Regions from separate parts of the Kluyvera sp. CRP genome, predicted to be linked through region 3. Evidence: predicted binding sites of a transcription regulator. Region 3 holds the regulator's gene; each other region holds the start of a gene.

Region 1 (4,211 bases), 1.8 Mb from region 3:
GCCCATGCCGAGGCCTTCATAGAAATGACCGCGGCCTTTCATGCAAATCAGCGGCACGCCGTGCAGCGTTCCCATTACAATTTCCCCGGCGTGGCCGATGACGGTGCTGACCGGAAAACCCGGTAGCGCTTCGTAGGAAAGGGTGGTTTTGTTATCCATACGGTCGGCCAGCGCGCCGAGACCGGAACCGAGGATTAAGGCGATACGCGGGGTAAACCCGGGCTTTGCTGCGCGCAGGATTTCGACGGCTTCGTAAGGGGCATTATTGAGAATTGACGTTGACATACAGACTCCAGAAACAGGGATGTTTCGCGGTATTCTGCGGAGCAGTCGATTTGCAATCCAATTCAATTAATGCGCGTATTGATATTTTTATTGAATTGATTTCGTCGGTGGTGATTTTAAAATCTTTAAATTCAAAGTATTAAATGTAGGCTGAAAGTTTGAATGCGTCGGGGAAGACGGCTTCGACGTGATGATTTGTGATGCGCCTCACTTTGACGCAGCGCTACCGGGCGATGGACGTGTCACGATAGTTAGCATCGGGTATGGACATACAGCGTATTACTGCTGAAGTGGGAAGATACGGTAGGGCGCTATTTGGGGAATAAAACCCGGCATCGACTGGCGAAGCCGGGTGACTGGCAGGATTTATGCGGTAACGGTAACGCTTTGGCCTTCAAAACTCACGGTTTGACCGGCGACAATTTTGCAGCGTTTGCGGGTTTCCACCGCGCCGTCCACTTTGACCAGACCGTCGGCGATAGCGATTTTCGCCTGCGCGCCGCTTTCGCTCCAGCCTTCCAGCTTCAGTAAGTCACAGAGTTCCACATGCGGATGCTTACCCAAAGAAAATGTTGCCATCTTATGCCTTCTCCACGTCGTGATACTCTTCACACGCCTGTAAGGTGTTTTCAATCAGGGTGGCTACGGTCATGGGACCGACGCCGCCCGGTACTGGGGTGATGTAAGAGGCGCGCGCGGCAGCCTCTTCAAACACCACATCGCCGACGACTTTACCGTTTTCGAGGCGATTAATCCCGACATCAATGACAATTGCGCCTTCTTTAATCCACTCGCCAGGAATAAAGCCCGGTTTACCGACCGCGACGATCAGCAGATCCGCGTGCTCCACATGGTGGCGCAGGTTTTTGGTAAAGCGGTGGGTGACGGTGGTGGTACAGCCAGCCAGCAGCAGCTCCATGCTCATCGGGCGGCCCACGATGTTGGACGCGCCAATCACCACGGCGTTCAGGCCATAGGTGTCGATATGGTAGCGCTCCAGCAGGGTAACGATACCGCGCGGGGTACACGGACGCAGGCGTGGCGCGCGCTGGCACAGACGACCCACGTTGTACGGATGGAAGCCGTCGACGTCTTTGTCCGGCGCGATGCGCTCAAGGACCTTAACGTTATCAATACCCGCCGGCAGCGGAAGCTGCACCAGAATGCCGTCGATGGTGGTGTCGGCGTTCAGGGTGTCAATCAGCGTCAGCAGTTCGGCTTCGGACGTGGTTTCCGGCAGATCGTAGGAGCGGGAGACGAAGCCCACCTCTTCGCAGGCTTTGCGCTTGCTGCCGACATAAATTTGTGAGGCCGGGTTGCTGCCAACCAGCACAACGGCAAGCCCAGGGGCGCGTTTTCCTGCGGCAACGCGCGCCTTCACTTTTTCCGCAACCTCAGAGCGCACCTGCTGCGCAATCGTTTTACCGTCAATAATCTTTGCTGCCATCAGGGAAAATATTCCATCTGTCATTCACGAAGGGGGGATGGACATATTTTGTCAGATGCGAGGCTTGCTGTCAGGTCTCGTTTGCGAGTTTTCATCGGAAAGTGGTTTTGCCGAAGAGTTGAGCGATAGTTGGTCGCACTTTATCCATCATTGCATACCGCGCAGGTTTCGTAAGGAAATGGATTGACTCACCTGTCAGTGACCGTATAATTCCACGCGTTTCACCCCACCATGAAGTTTTGACTTCCCCAGTGCGCCCTTAGCTCAGTTGGATAGAGCAACGACCTTCTAAGTCGTGGGTCACAGGTTCGAATCCTGTAGGGCGTACCATTTTCCTGTTTCCTCTTCCCCCAACTCTCTTATCAAGAGTGCGAATCTGCTCACATATCGCTCGCTACCCGTTTGGCGCAAACAAAAAACGCCCATTATACTGTATGTAATTACAGTGTATTAACGGAGGCGGTATGGAATACGAAGTTAAGCAGATTGCAGCGCGTAAAATTGCCGGTTTTCATATGGTTGGGCCGTGGGAGCAGACGGTTAAGCAGGGTTTTGAGCAGTTGATGATGTGGGTCGATGGCCAGCAGATTCCCGCTCGGGAGTGGCTGGCCGTTTACTACGACAATCCGGATGAAGTCCCGGCGGAAAAGCTGCGTTGCGACACCGTGGTCTCTGTCGATGACGACTTTGTTATCCCGCCGAACAGCGAAGGGGTCATGATGGCGGAAGTTGCGGGAGGCCTGTACGCGGCAGCGCGTGCGCGGGTTATCGATCACGATTTCTCCACGCCATGGTATCAGTTTTTTGATAGCGTCCTGAAAGATGAAACCTACCGCCTGGCTGCGAAGCCATGCTTTGAAATCTACCATAACAACGGTGCGGAAGACGGCTACTGGGATATTGAAATGTTTGTTGCCCTCGAGCCAAAGGGGTAGTGAAAAACGCCGGGCGTGTGGTGCGGACTGGCGACACGCCGGCCCGGCGGTTAATGCTCTCGTCGCCGATCGGCGATAATCACCAGCCCAATACCGGAGAGGGTGAGTGCGATAGCTAACACCATCCTCAGGCCCAACGGTTCGCCCATAAAAATTAGCCCGCCCAGTGCCGCAAGACAGGGGACGCTTAATTGCAGTGTGCTGGCGGTGGTTGGGCTAAGCCGTGGCAACAGGGAGTACCAGAGCAGATACGCGCCGCCGGACATCAGCGCCCCGGAGGAGACTGCCAGCACTAGCCCAACGGCATCGGCGCGGATGTGCATACCGCTAAGCACAAACACCACCAGCGCTATCGGCACCGCCAGCGTAAAGTTGCCCGCCGTGGCCGCTGCCGCGTTCTGCACTTTTTTGCCGGTAATACAGTAGGCGGCCCAGGCCGCGCCGGAGACCATCATCAGCAGCGCGGCGCCGCCGGAAGGATGACCTGCACCCGGTAATAGCAGCAACGCTAGCCCGGTCACTGCGCCCAGCATACCGACGCTTTTTAGCCACGTCAGGCGCTCGCCGCGAATCAACCCCCAGCCGGTCATCACGCACTGGACCGTACCGAACAGCAACAACGCGCCAGCGGCGGTGGTTAAGGACAGGTAGGCAAGGGAAAAGGCAAAGACGTAAATGGCCAGTAGTACCGCGTTCAGCACATTGAATTCCGGCCTCTTTTTGATGGCGGGTAGCCTCAGGAGTATCAGCAGCGCCACCGCACCGCTTAGCAAGCGAATGCTACTAAAAGAGACGGCATCCATATGCATCCCCTTCAGCGCCAGCCGACAGAGCAGCGAGTTGGCGGCGAACGCGGCCATAGTCAGCAGGATTTTGAGCAGCACGGAAGATTCCTCGAAATGCGGTCAGCGAATTATGCCGCAAGCCACGGCATGCCGGGTCATCGTTTTGTGCTCCGCCGATACGGCAACGTATCCAATGGTATTTGCTTCACAGCGGGTGTGCCGCATACGTTGAACGTTAGGGCTGGCTAGCGCGGCTAACCCCTTGTAGGAATAAGGTTATCACCCCAGCAACGCGTATCTTCCGGCACTTTTGGGCACGGGGTTCCTGCGACTGATTGCCTTGCGGCAAGCCGCGCTAAGTGTTAAAAGGTGCCCCTTCCAAAAAAAGCTACAGGGGTTAGACGTGAAAAACGCGTCCTCAGCATCCAGCCAGAATCAACCGGATGCTTCGTCGGAGCAGGGGCCGACGCTTCACCGCGGGTTACAAAACCGTCATATTCAACTCATCGCCCTTGGGGGCGCCATTGGCACCGGCCTGTTTCTTGGCATCGGCCCGGCGATTCAAATGGCTGGCCCGGCAGTGGTGCTGGGCTATGCGATTGCCGGAATTATCGCGTTTCTGATCATGCGCCAGCTTGGCGAGATGGTGGTGGAAGAGCCGGTATCCGGTTCATTTGCTCATTTTGCTTATAAATACTGGGGGCCGTTCGCCGGTTTTCTTTCCGGCTGGAACTATTGGGTCATGTTCGTGCTGGTGGG
Region 2 (4,211 bases), 1.6 Mb from region 3:
TATTTAGCCCGTGCGGTAAATATCGATATAGGCTTGATCGAGAGATTCATGGCGGGCACAAAACGGTAGTGTTTATTGGCGTAAATCCGTCAATAGCCAATGAAGAAAAAAATGATAACACAGTGAAAAGAATGTTGGGTTTCGCGGAGCGAGAAAGGTTTGGCAAGGTAATCGTTGCTAATGTTTTTTCAATTATATCAACAGATATCAATGGATTAAGAGCAGATATTCCACTAAGGGGAGAGGAGCACGATTTCCACTTCCGGAAGATTATTAGTGAGGCCGACATTTTAGTTCCATGCTGGGGGGATAGGACTAAGTTGAAATCGGCTAACAGACACTTTCTGGATGACTGCATGAACTTACTTCTTTCTAGTAGGAAACCAGTTTTCTGTCTTGGTAAAACAAAGGTAACAAATGACCCGTGCCACCCACTAATGCTCTCAGCAAAAACAGAGCTTATTAAGTTGATATAATATGAGTAATTTCAACATCACAGCAAAAACTAAAGACGAGCAGGACAGGGTTAATGTTGACCTGGCTGCTTCAGGTGTAGCGTACAAAGAGCGCCTGAATATGCCGGTTATCGCTGAGCAGGTAGCGCGAGAGCAACCAGAGCACCTTCGTGAATACTTCATGGAGCGCGTACGTCACTATCGCGAACTGAGCATTACGCTGCCAAAAGCATCCGATCCGCGCTACCAAAAACAAGAAGAATCAAAATAAAATGAGAATATTAATTTTTGTGTTTGCATTCACGTCACTTTCTTCTGCATTTGGAGAAACTCTGGACTACCGAAAAATGACTGAATCGGCCTGCTTCAATCCAGGGAACGAAGAGAAGCAGGAGTTGTGTATAAAGTCGGTAAAGTTGATGCTCGTGAATGCTGCGTTTTCTGGCTATGGAGAGGCTGCATGCACGGCAAAAATTGTGAAAGATAAAAAATCCTGTGAAAACAATGAGAAGGAATATCAGGAGATCGTTCGATACGGCATGAAGTAAGCCAGGAATTTTCAGCCTATGGGTGCCTGCAGCAAAGCCATAGTTTTATACCGGCCATCACTAATTGACATGCTATCAGTAAAATAATACTGTTTATATATACAGCATTATTAGTTGATGAGGTGTAAAATGGCCTTCCCATCCCCAGCAAACGACTACGTGGAAACACGTCTGACAGTGGACTCCCTTTGTCAGATGGATGCTAACTGCACAGTCATTCAAACGACAACCGGCTATGCGGTCATTAATCGGTCGCTGAGAGCAGAGCAGGGCAACATCATGCTTATCACTCATTGCGGCCGGACCCAGTTTGCAAAACTGATGGGGGCGGCGCTCATCACGGATGAGGGCGAAGCACTGGAAGGTGATGTGCTGGATGATGTGACGGTGTCCGGTGTTATGACATACGAGATCAACGTAATACGACGCGCCGAACCTGACGAATTACCCATAATTTAGGCCCGAAAACAGCCCAGAAAACACCAGAACCCGCCCCGGCGGGTTTTTTGTTGGCGTGATAAAAACTCATTAGAAACAACATAGTAACCTTCGCAAAAAATGCCTTTATAGGATTGATAAATCTGCCGTATGGGTGTACTGTTTATTTATACAGTATTTCGAGCGGGAGGAATTATGAAAGTTGAAGTGACGATCGACAAAACCAAAAAACTGCCCACTGGCGCAGAAGCCGCGCTGCAAACTGAGCTGCTTCGCCGCCTGAATCAGAGCTTTGAAGATTGCCGGTTGATTGTGCGCCGCGCGGGTTCTGATGGCCTCAGCGTTATCGGTGGCGCAGATGGCGACAAAAAGCGAGTAGAGGAAATCCTGCAGGAAACGTGGGAAAGCGCAGACGACTGGTTTTATTAATTCGACGCTGACACATTGCCGTAGCGAGGGTTTTTTAGTGGAACAAAAACAGAATATGCCTGACCGTGGGTATGTTGTAATCAGGTGTGATGACGGCGTTATAGTCGCCAGGCTGGCGTCATTCCCCGTAACTGAACGTGCTTTGATGTACCGCCGCGGCGATATGGTTTCTTTCATGCCATTACAGCCAGATGAAATTGTCGGCACTCCGTCATTATTCGCACAAATGATTGAAATGGCGAAGTCCAGACCCGGTTACCTCATTCCGTCTGGTTCTGCTAAACTCCCGTCATAGGCCTGAACAACCTATACCTGCTGCGCCACGGAGACACCATGGCGCAAAAAATACACACCACGAATTACTCCCTGATGTGCAGCCACGTCAGCGGTTTCTTTTTGTCTTTTTTCTGCCGGGGTACGGTATGAAAAGAGACTGGTTTTACCAGGACAACCTGACCGAAGAACAGGCCGAAGAGCTGGTGGCCCGTTATCGTGCGAATAACATCACCGTAGAAAAAAGCCTCGATGTTGATCCCCGCTTTTGGGTTGTATCAGCGTTCCTGCCTGTATCAAACGGCCACCAGCGTACACAGCGCTCTATGTGCTCTCGAGGGTGGAAATGAACGAGAAGGTTTTCAGCATTACCCCGCTGGGCAAACCACGAATGACCCGCGCCGATAAATGGAAGAAGCGCCCGGAGGTTCTCCGGTACCGTGCTTTCTGTGATGAGGTGAGGCTGAACAATGTCTCGCTCCCGGAAAGCGGGTATCACGTTATTTTTGTGCTGCCGATGCCGCCGAGCTGGAGCAAAAAGAAACGGTCCCTGATGGACGGGAAGCCCCACCAGCAAAAGCCCGATAAAGACAATTTAGAGAAGGCGCTGCTGGATGCCATTTTCGGCGAGGATAGCCATATCTGGGATGGCCGTGTAACCAAAATCTGGGGCGAAACCGGAAAGATGATCATCCGGGAGGGGGAACCGTGCGAGCTCTCCTGATGCCTGAGATTGCCCGTCATATGGGAATTGTTCTGCTGAAGCCAGGCAAGGAACTGATGGGCTTATTCAGCGCTGGCCGCGTCCTGATTGAACAGCAACCGGACTCCATGAAGGATTTACCGTCGGGAAAAATAGCGGATGCTCGGCAGTTGCTGGCGGAAGACCCGACATTAACCCCTTTCTTTCTGGATGCGCGTGTTGTTCGCGCTGCTGGTGGCGTTTCGGCGCTTGAAGACTGGCTGGGGCGGCATATTTCAAAATGCCAGTGGCCACACAGCAACTACCACCACCGCGAGCTGGTTATGTTCCGGCATGAACCGGGGGCGATAGTTGCCTGCTGGCATTGTGACAACGAATTACGCAACCAGAGCGACAAAGTTCTGGATGATTTGATCGCCAGAAACCTCACTGACTGGGTGATTGAATGTGTGCGGATCAAAACCGGCTGCGCGGCGGACAGAATGCTATCGCTGGCTGAGTTGTGCTGGTGGGCTGTATCTGAGGGGATAGGCGATGCCATAACCGAAAATATGGCGAGCCGCTCCCTTGGCCTCAAAGATGACCTTATCCAGTCAGTCTACAAAGAAAGCGAGATAGTTCCGTCACGTCCTGCAGCGGACATACTCGCCGAACGAATTAGTCTTGTTCCCGCTCGCCCAGCCGCGGCTGAACCAGAAACGCAACCTAAAGCCGTAAAACCAGTTGTTCAGGTTCAGGTGGACGCTGAAGCCCCGGCCACATTATTCGCGCGGCCCAAGCGTATTCGCTGGATCTCTCCGCGCTTTATTGAGTGGGTTAAAACCCAGCCGTGTGTGTGCTGCGGGCAGCGGGCCGGTGATGCCCACCACCTCATCGGATGGGGGCAGGGGGGAATGGCAACCAAAGCCCACGACATTTTCACCATACCGCTATGCCGGGTTCATCATCGGCAGTTACATGACAATCCCGCCGCCTTCGAGCGCGAGTATGCGCCGCAGCCAGTGTTAATCATTCAATTGCTGGACCGGGCCTATGCGCTCGGCGTTCTGGCGTAAAGGAGAATCTTCATGACACCACGTCAACGCCGTAATCACATTGAAGCGCTTGGGAAAGCAGCTGCAGCACCACGCAAAAGCTGGCTGGGTAAAAGTATGCTCCTGACCTGCATTCAGTCCGCATGGATCAAATCATTGCTTTCAACATGGGGGGAAGGGGTTCGGGGCGGAGCCGCCCCGCGTATGCCGCGCGAGCATGCATGCTGGAACGTAATCAGAAGGGGCCGCTGGTCAGACAAAGCTCTGGAGCGATTTACAGTTGCTCTTGACCAGGCAAGGCGCGAGGGTTTCAAAGGTGAGCAGGCTTTAA
Region 3 (4,211 bases):
GGCTTTTGGCGCGGTAGCATCCGGCGCGTACGGCGCATTACGCATTAACGCCAGGTAGCATTCCAGCTGCTGCGTCAGCTGTTCGCGGGTCAGCGAACGCTGGCGAGAGGCCAGCAGCGCGGTGCAGCACAGGTTCATGGCGTTGGCGGCACCGGCGTTGTTAATGCGCACCATCAGCTCGCCCGCCAGTTTATTGACGGTCGGCGTCAGCCACGCCGGGCGTACGGCTTCGATCGGGTCGATCGACTCGCGCCACTCCGGCACGTGGTGGTTCAGGTAGGTCATCAGCGGCATGGGTTCGCCGAAGTTGACGTAGCCCTGGCCGAGATTACGCAGCTTGCTCAGACCGCGCAGCATCTGCGGCAGGCTCTCTTTCTCTTTGGTCGCGCCGCGCAGCTCTTTGGCGTAGGTACCCACTTCCATCACGTGCTCGTAGCCGATGTAAATCGGCACTAACGTAATCGGGCGAGTACCGCCGCGCAGCATTGCCTGAATGGTCATCGACAGGGTGCCGGTTTTCGGATCCAGCAGGCGGCCGGTACGGGAACGCCCGCCTTCCACGAAGTATTCAACGGAGTAGCCGCGGCTGAACAGCTCGCCGAGGTATTCGCGGAACACCGTGGAGTACAGCTTGTTGCCCTTAAAGGTACGGCGGATAAAGAACGCGCCCAGGCGGCGGAAAATCGGGCCAGCCGGCCAGAAGTTCAGGTTGATACCGGCAGCAATATGCGGCGGCACCAGCCCCTGGTGATAGAGCACGTAAGAGAGCAACAGGTAGTCCATATGGCTACGGTGGCAGGGCACGTAGACGATTTCATGGCCGTCGTGCGCCAGCTGGCGTACGCGCTCGGCGTTATGGACGTTAATCCCCTGATACAGACGGTTCCAGGTAAAGCTGAGGATACGGTCGGTGAGGCGAATCATCTCGTAGGAGAAGTTCGCCGCAATCTCTTCCATTAGCGCAATGGCGTTTTGCTGCGCCTTCTCGTGCGAGATTTTCTTGCTGCGCGCTTCGTCTTCTACCGCCTTGGCGATGGCTTTCGACGCCAGCAGCTTTTTGAACAGGTCGTGACGCGCCGGCAGACGCGGGCCAACCGCCGCCAGACGCTGACGGGCAAAGTGCATACGCGCGACGCGCGCCAGCTTCTGAGCAATGATTTTGTCCGTGCCGTGTTCGTCGGCCATGCGGCGCAGCGACACGGACGGCGAGAAGCGCACGAAGCTATCGCGGCCCAGCCAGGAGACAGCGAAGAATTTCTGGAAGCCGTTGAGCATTCGCAGCGGCGGGTTTTCCTCGCCTTTTTCGCGGCCAGGCGAACGCCCGAACATCACGGAGACCGGCACCATTTGCACATCCAGATCCGGATTGCTGCGGTGCAGATCGAGGTAGTCGTGGAACAGCTTGATCGACTCTTCTTTCGGCGTGTAGTAGGTGAACACGCGCGGGCCGCCGTGGATAAACACGTAGCGCGGCAGCAGGGTGCCGTCGATTTCCAGCGGTTCAAGCGGGTCAGGTAAATCGTGCGCCAGACATTGGGCGCGCAGCGTCAGCAGGTCGGCCTTAGAATTATAAGGCAGGACGTACATAATCGGACGCGAGGTATCAAGCCCTAATTCCTGTGCAGGCTCTGCGGGAATAGACTTGCTTTTTACCAGTACGCTTAATGGTAAATTCAGTAATTTGTAGTAAATTCGTGGCCAGCCGGACATAAACGATGTAAAGCCTCTGGTTAATCATGCAAATGCGCGGCAAGAATATCAGAAAGTCAGCAGAATTTCTGTTCTACCGCTTCATAACACGCATTGTCATTGACGTAATAACAAAAAAGGTTCTTGAGATGGCCAATAATACCACCGGGCTCACCCGAATCATCAAAGCAGCGGGCTATTCCTGGAAAGGATTTCGCGCGGCGTGGATCAACGAAGCCGCGTTCCGCCAGGAGGGTGTCGCGTCGGTGCTGGCGATTATTATCGCCTGCTGGCTGGATGTCGACGCGATTACGCGCGTGCTGCTCATCGGCTCCGTCCTGTTGGTGATGATAGTGGAAATTCTCAATAGTGCACTGGAAGCGGTGGTGGACCGCATCGGCTCCGAATACCACGAGCTGTCCGGGCGGGCAAAAGACATGGGATCGGCGGCGGTGCTGCTGGCGATTTTCGTCGCGCTCATCACCTGGGGCACGCTGCTGTGGGCGCATTTCCACTAAAGCTGTGAAAACTGCCTGATTTCGTGCGTTTTATGGTTTCAAAATAAACACTAGCTGTATATACTCACAGCATAACTGTATATACACCCAGGGGGCGGAATGAAAGCGTTAACGACCAGGCAGCAAGAGGTGTTTGATCTCATCCGGGATCACATCAGCCAGACGGGCATGCCGCCGACGCGTGCGGAAATTGCTCAGCGCTTGGGGTTCCGTTCCCCGAACGCGGCTGAAGAGCACCTGAAAGCGCTGGCGCGTAAAGGTGTCATCGAGATTGTCTCCGGCGCTTCTCGCGGTATCCGCCTGCTGGTGGAAGAAGAAGAAGGTCTGCCGCTGGTGGGCCGCGTCGCGGCGGGCGAACCGCTGCTGGCGCAGCAGCATATCGAAGGCCATTACCAGGTTGACCCGTCGCTGTTCAAACCGAGCGCCGACTTCCTGCTGCGCGTTAGCGGCATGTCGATGAAAGATATCGGGATTATGGACGGCGACCTGCTCGCGGTGCATAAGACTCAGGACGTACGTAACGGCCAGGTCGTTGTCGCGCGCATCGACGAAGAAGTCACGGTCAAACGCCTGAAAAAACAGGGTAACGTCGTCGAACTGCTGCCAGAAAACAGCGAATTTAAGCCGATCGTGGTGGATCTGCGTCAGCAGAATTTCTCCATTGAAGGGCTGGCCGTTGGCGTTATCCGCAACGGCGAATGGCTGTAAAAACTCCCCCTCTCTAATGGCTGCGATACATCCGCTATCGCAGCCTTTTTTCGTTCTGGTTGATACCCATGTCGCTACTCACTTCCGCTGATAAAGCGCTGTGGCGCCTTGCGCTACCGATGATCTTCTCCAACATTACCGTGCCTCTTCTGGGTCTGGTCGATACCGCCGTCATCGGTCACCTGGACAGCCCCGTCTATCTGGGCGGTGTCGCTATTGGGGCGACGGCGACCAGCTTCCTGTTTATGCTGCTGCTGTTTCTACGTATGAGTACAACCGGCCTGACGGCGCAGGCCTTTGGCGCGAAAAACCCGCAGGCGCTGGCACGCGCGCTGGTGCAACCGTTGATGCTGGCGCTGGGCGCCGGGTTGCTGATCATTGTGTTTAAAACCCCGCTGATTAATCTGGCGCTGTCTATCGTTGGCGGCAGCGGTGAGGTGCTAGAGCAGGCGCGTCGCTTCCTCGCCATTCGCTGGCTCAGCGCGCCTGCTTCCCTGGCGAACCTGGTCCTGCTGGGGTGGCTACTGGGCGTGCAGTATGCGCGCGCGCCGGTGGTGCTGCTCGTGGTGGGGAATGTGCTGAACATTGTGCTCGACCTGTGGCTGGTGATGGGTCTGCACATGAACGTGCAGGGCGCCGCGCTCGCTACGGCGATTGCCGAATACGCCACCCTGCTGGTCGGGCTGGGAATGGTACACAAGGTGATGGCGATGCGCGGCATCTCCTGGGCGATGCTGAAAACCGCCTGGCGCGGCAACATCCGCCGCCTGCTGGCGCTCAACCGCGACATTATGCTGCGTTCCCTGCTGTTACAGCTGTGCTTCGGCGCGGTCACCGTCTTTGGCGCGCGGCTCGGTGGTGAAGTGGTGGCGGTGAACGCGGTGCTGATGACGATGCTCACTTTCACCGCCTACGCGCTGGATGGCTTCGCTTATGCGGTGGAGGCGCACTCCGGCCAGGCGTATGGCGCGCGTGATGGCAGCAAACTGCTTGAGATCTGGCGCGCCGCGTGCCGTCAGGCGGGCGTGGTGGCGCTGGCTTTTGCGCTGGTATACGCCGTGTTTGGCGAAAATATCGTCGCCTTGCTTACCTCGCTGCCCGAACTGCAGCAACTGGCCGACCGTTACGTGCTGTGGCAGGTGGTGCTGCCGGTGATTGGCGTCTGGTGTTATCTGCTGGACGGCATGTTTATCGGCGCCACGCGAGGCGCCGAGATGCGCAACAGCATGGCGGTCGCCGCCGCCGGTTTTGCGCTGACGCTGCTGGCACTGCCGGTGCTTGGCAACCATGGGCTGT

Evidence for each region. The regulator LexA, encoded in region 3, represses DNA repair genes until DNA is damaged. The targets are predictions, from matches to a motif close to TNCTGTATGTACATACAGNA.
Region 1: the regulator LexA is predicted to act here: its motif matches at 2,161-2,180, upstream of sbmC (DNA gyrase inhibitor SbmC).
Region 2: the regulator LexA is predicted to act here: its motif matches at 1,599-1,618, upstream of K7B04_RS20580 (DinI-like family protein).

The regions. Positions count from the first base shown of each region.
Region 1 is NZ_CP082841.1:2,504,829-2,509,039, forward strand. Features, by position in the region: gene xapA (xanthosine phosphorylase) at 1-285, opposite strand, end outside; gene ybcJ (ribosome-associated protein YbcJ) at 652-864, opposite strand; gene folD (bifunctional methylenetetrahydrofolate dehydrogenase/methenyltetrahydrofolate cyclohydrolase FolD) at 866-1,732, opposite strand; tRNA gene K7B04_RS11765 (tRNA-Arg) at 1,986-2,062, shown strand; gene sbmC (DNA gyrase inhibitor SbmC) at 2,197-2,667, shown strand; gene K7B04_RS11775 (DMT family transporter) at 2,718-3,551, opposite strand; gene pheP (phenylalanine transporter) at 3,856-4,211, shown strand, end outside.
Region 2 is NZ_CP082841.1:4,325,526-4,329,736, reverse strand. Features, by position in the region: gene K7B04_RS20600 (DUF1643 domain-containing protein) at 1-476, shown strand, start outside; gene K7B04_RS20595 (DNA polymerase III subunit theta) at 478-726, shown strand; gene K7B04_RS20590 (hypothetical protein) at 803-1,003, shown strand; gene K7B04_RS20585 (hypothetical protein) at 1,133-1,462, shown strand; gene K7B04_RS20580 (DinI-like family protein) at 1,637-1,870, shown strand; gene K7B04_RS20575 (hypothetical protein) at 2,293-2,493, shown strand; gene K7B04_RS20570 (RusA family crossover junction endodeoxyribonuclease) at 2,490-2,867, shown strand; gene K7B04_RS20565 (DUF968 domain-containing protein) at 2,852-3,901, shown strand; gene K7B04_RS20560 (hypothetical protein) at 3,914-4,211, shown strand, end outside.
Region 3 is NZ_CP082841.1:734,640-738,850, reverse strand. Features, by position in the region: gene plsB (glycerol-3-phosphate 1-O-acyltransferase PlsB) at 1-1,710, opposite strand, end outside; gene K7B04_RS03380 (diacylglycerol kinase) at 1,839-2,207, shown strand; gene lexA (transcriptional repressor LexA) at 2,307-2,915, shown strand; gene dinF (MATE family efflux transporter DinF) at 2,984-4,211, shown strand, end outside.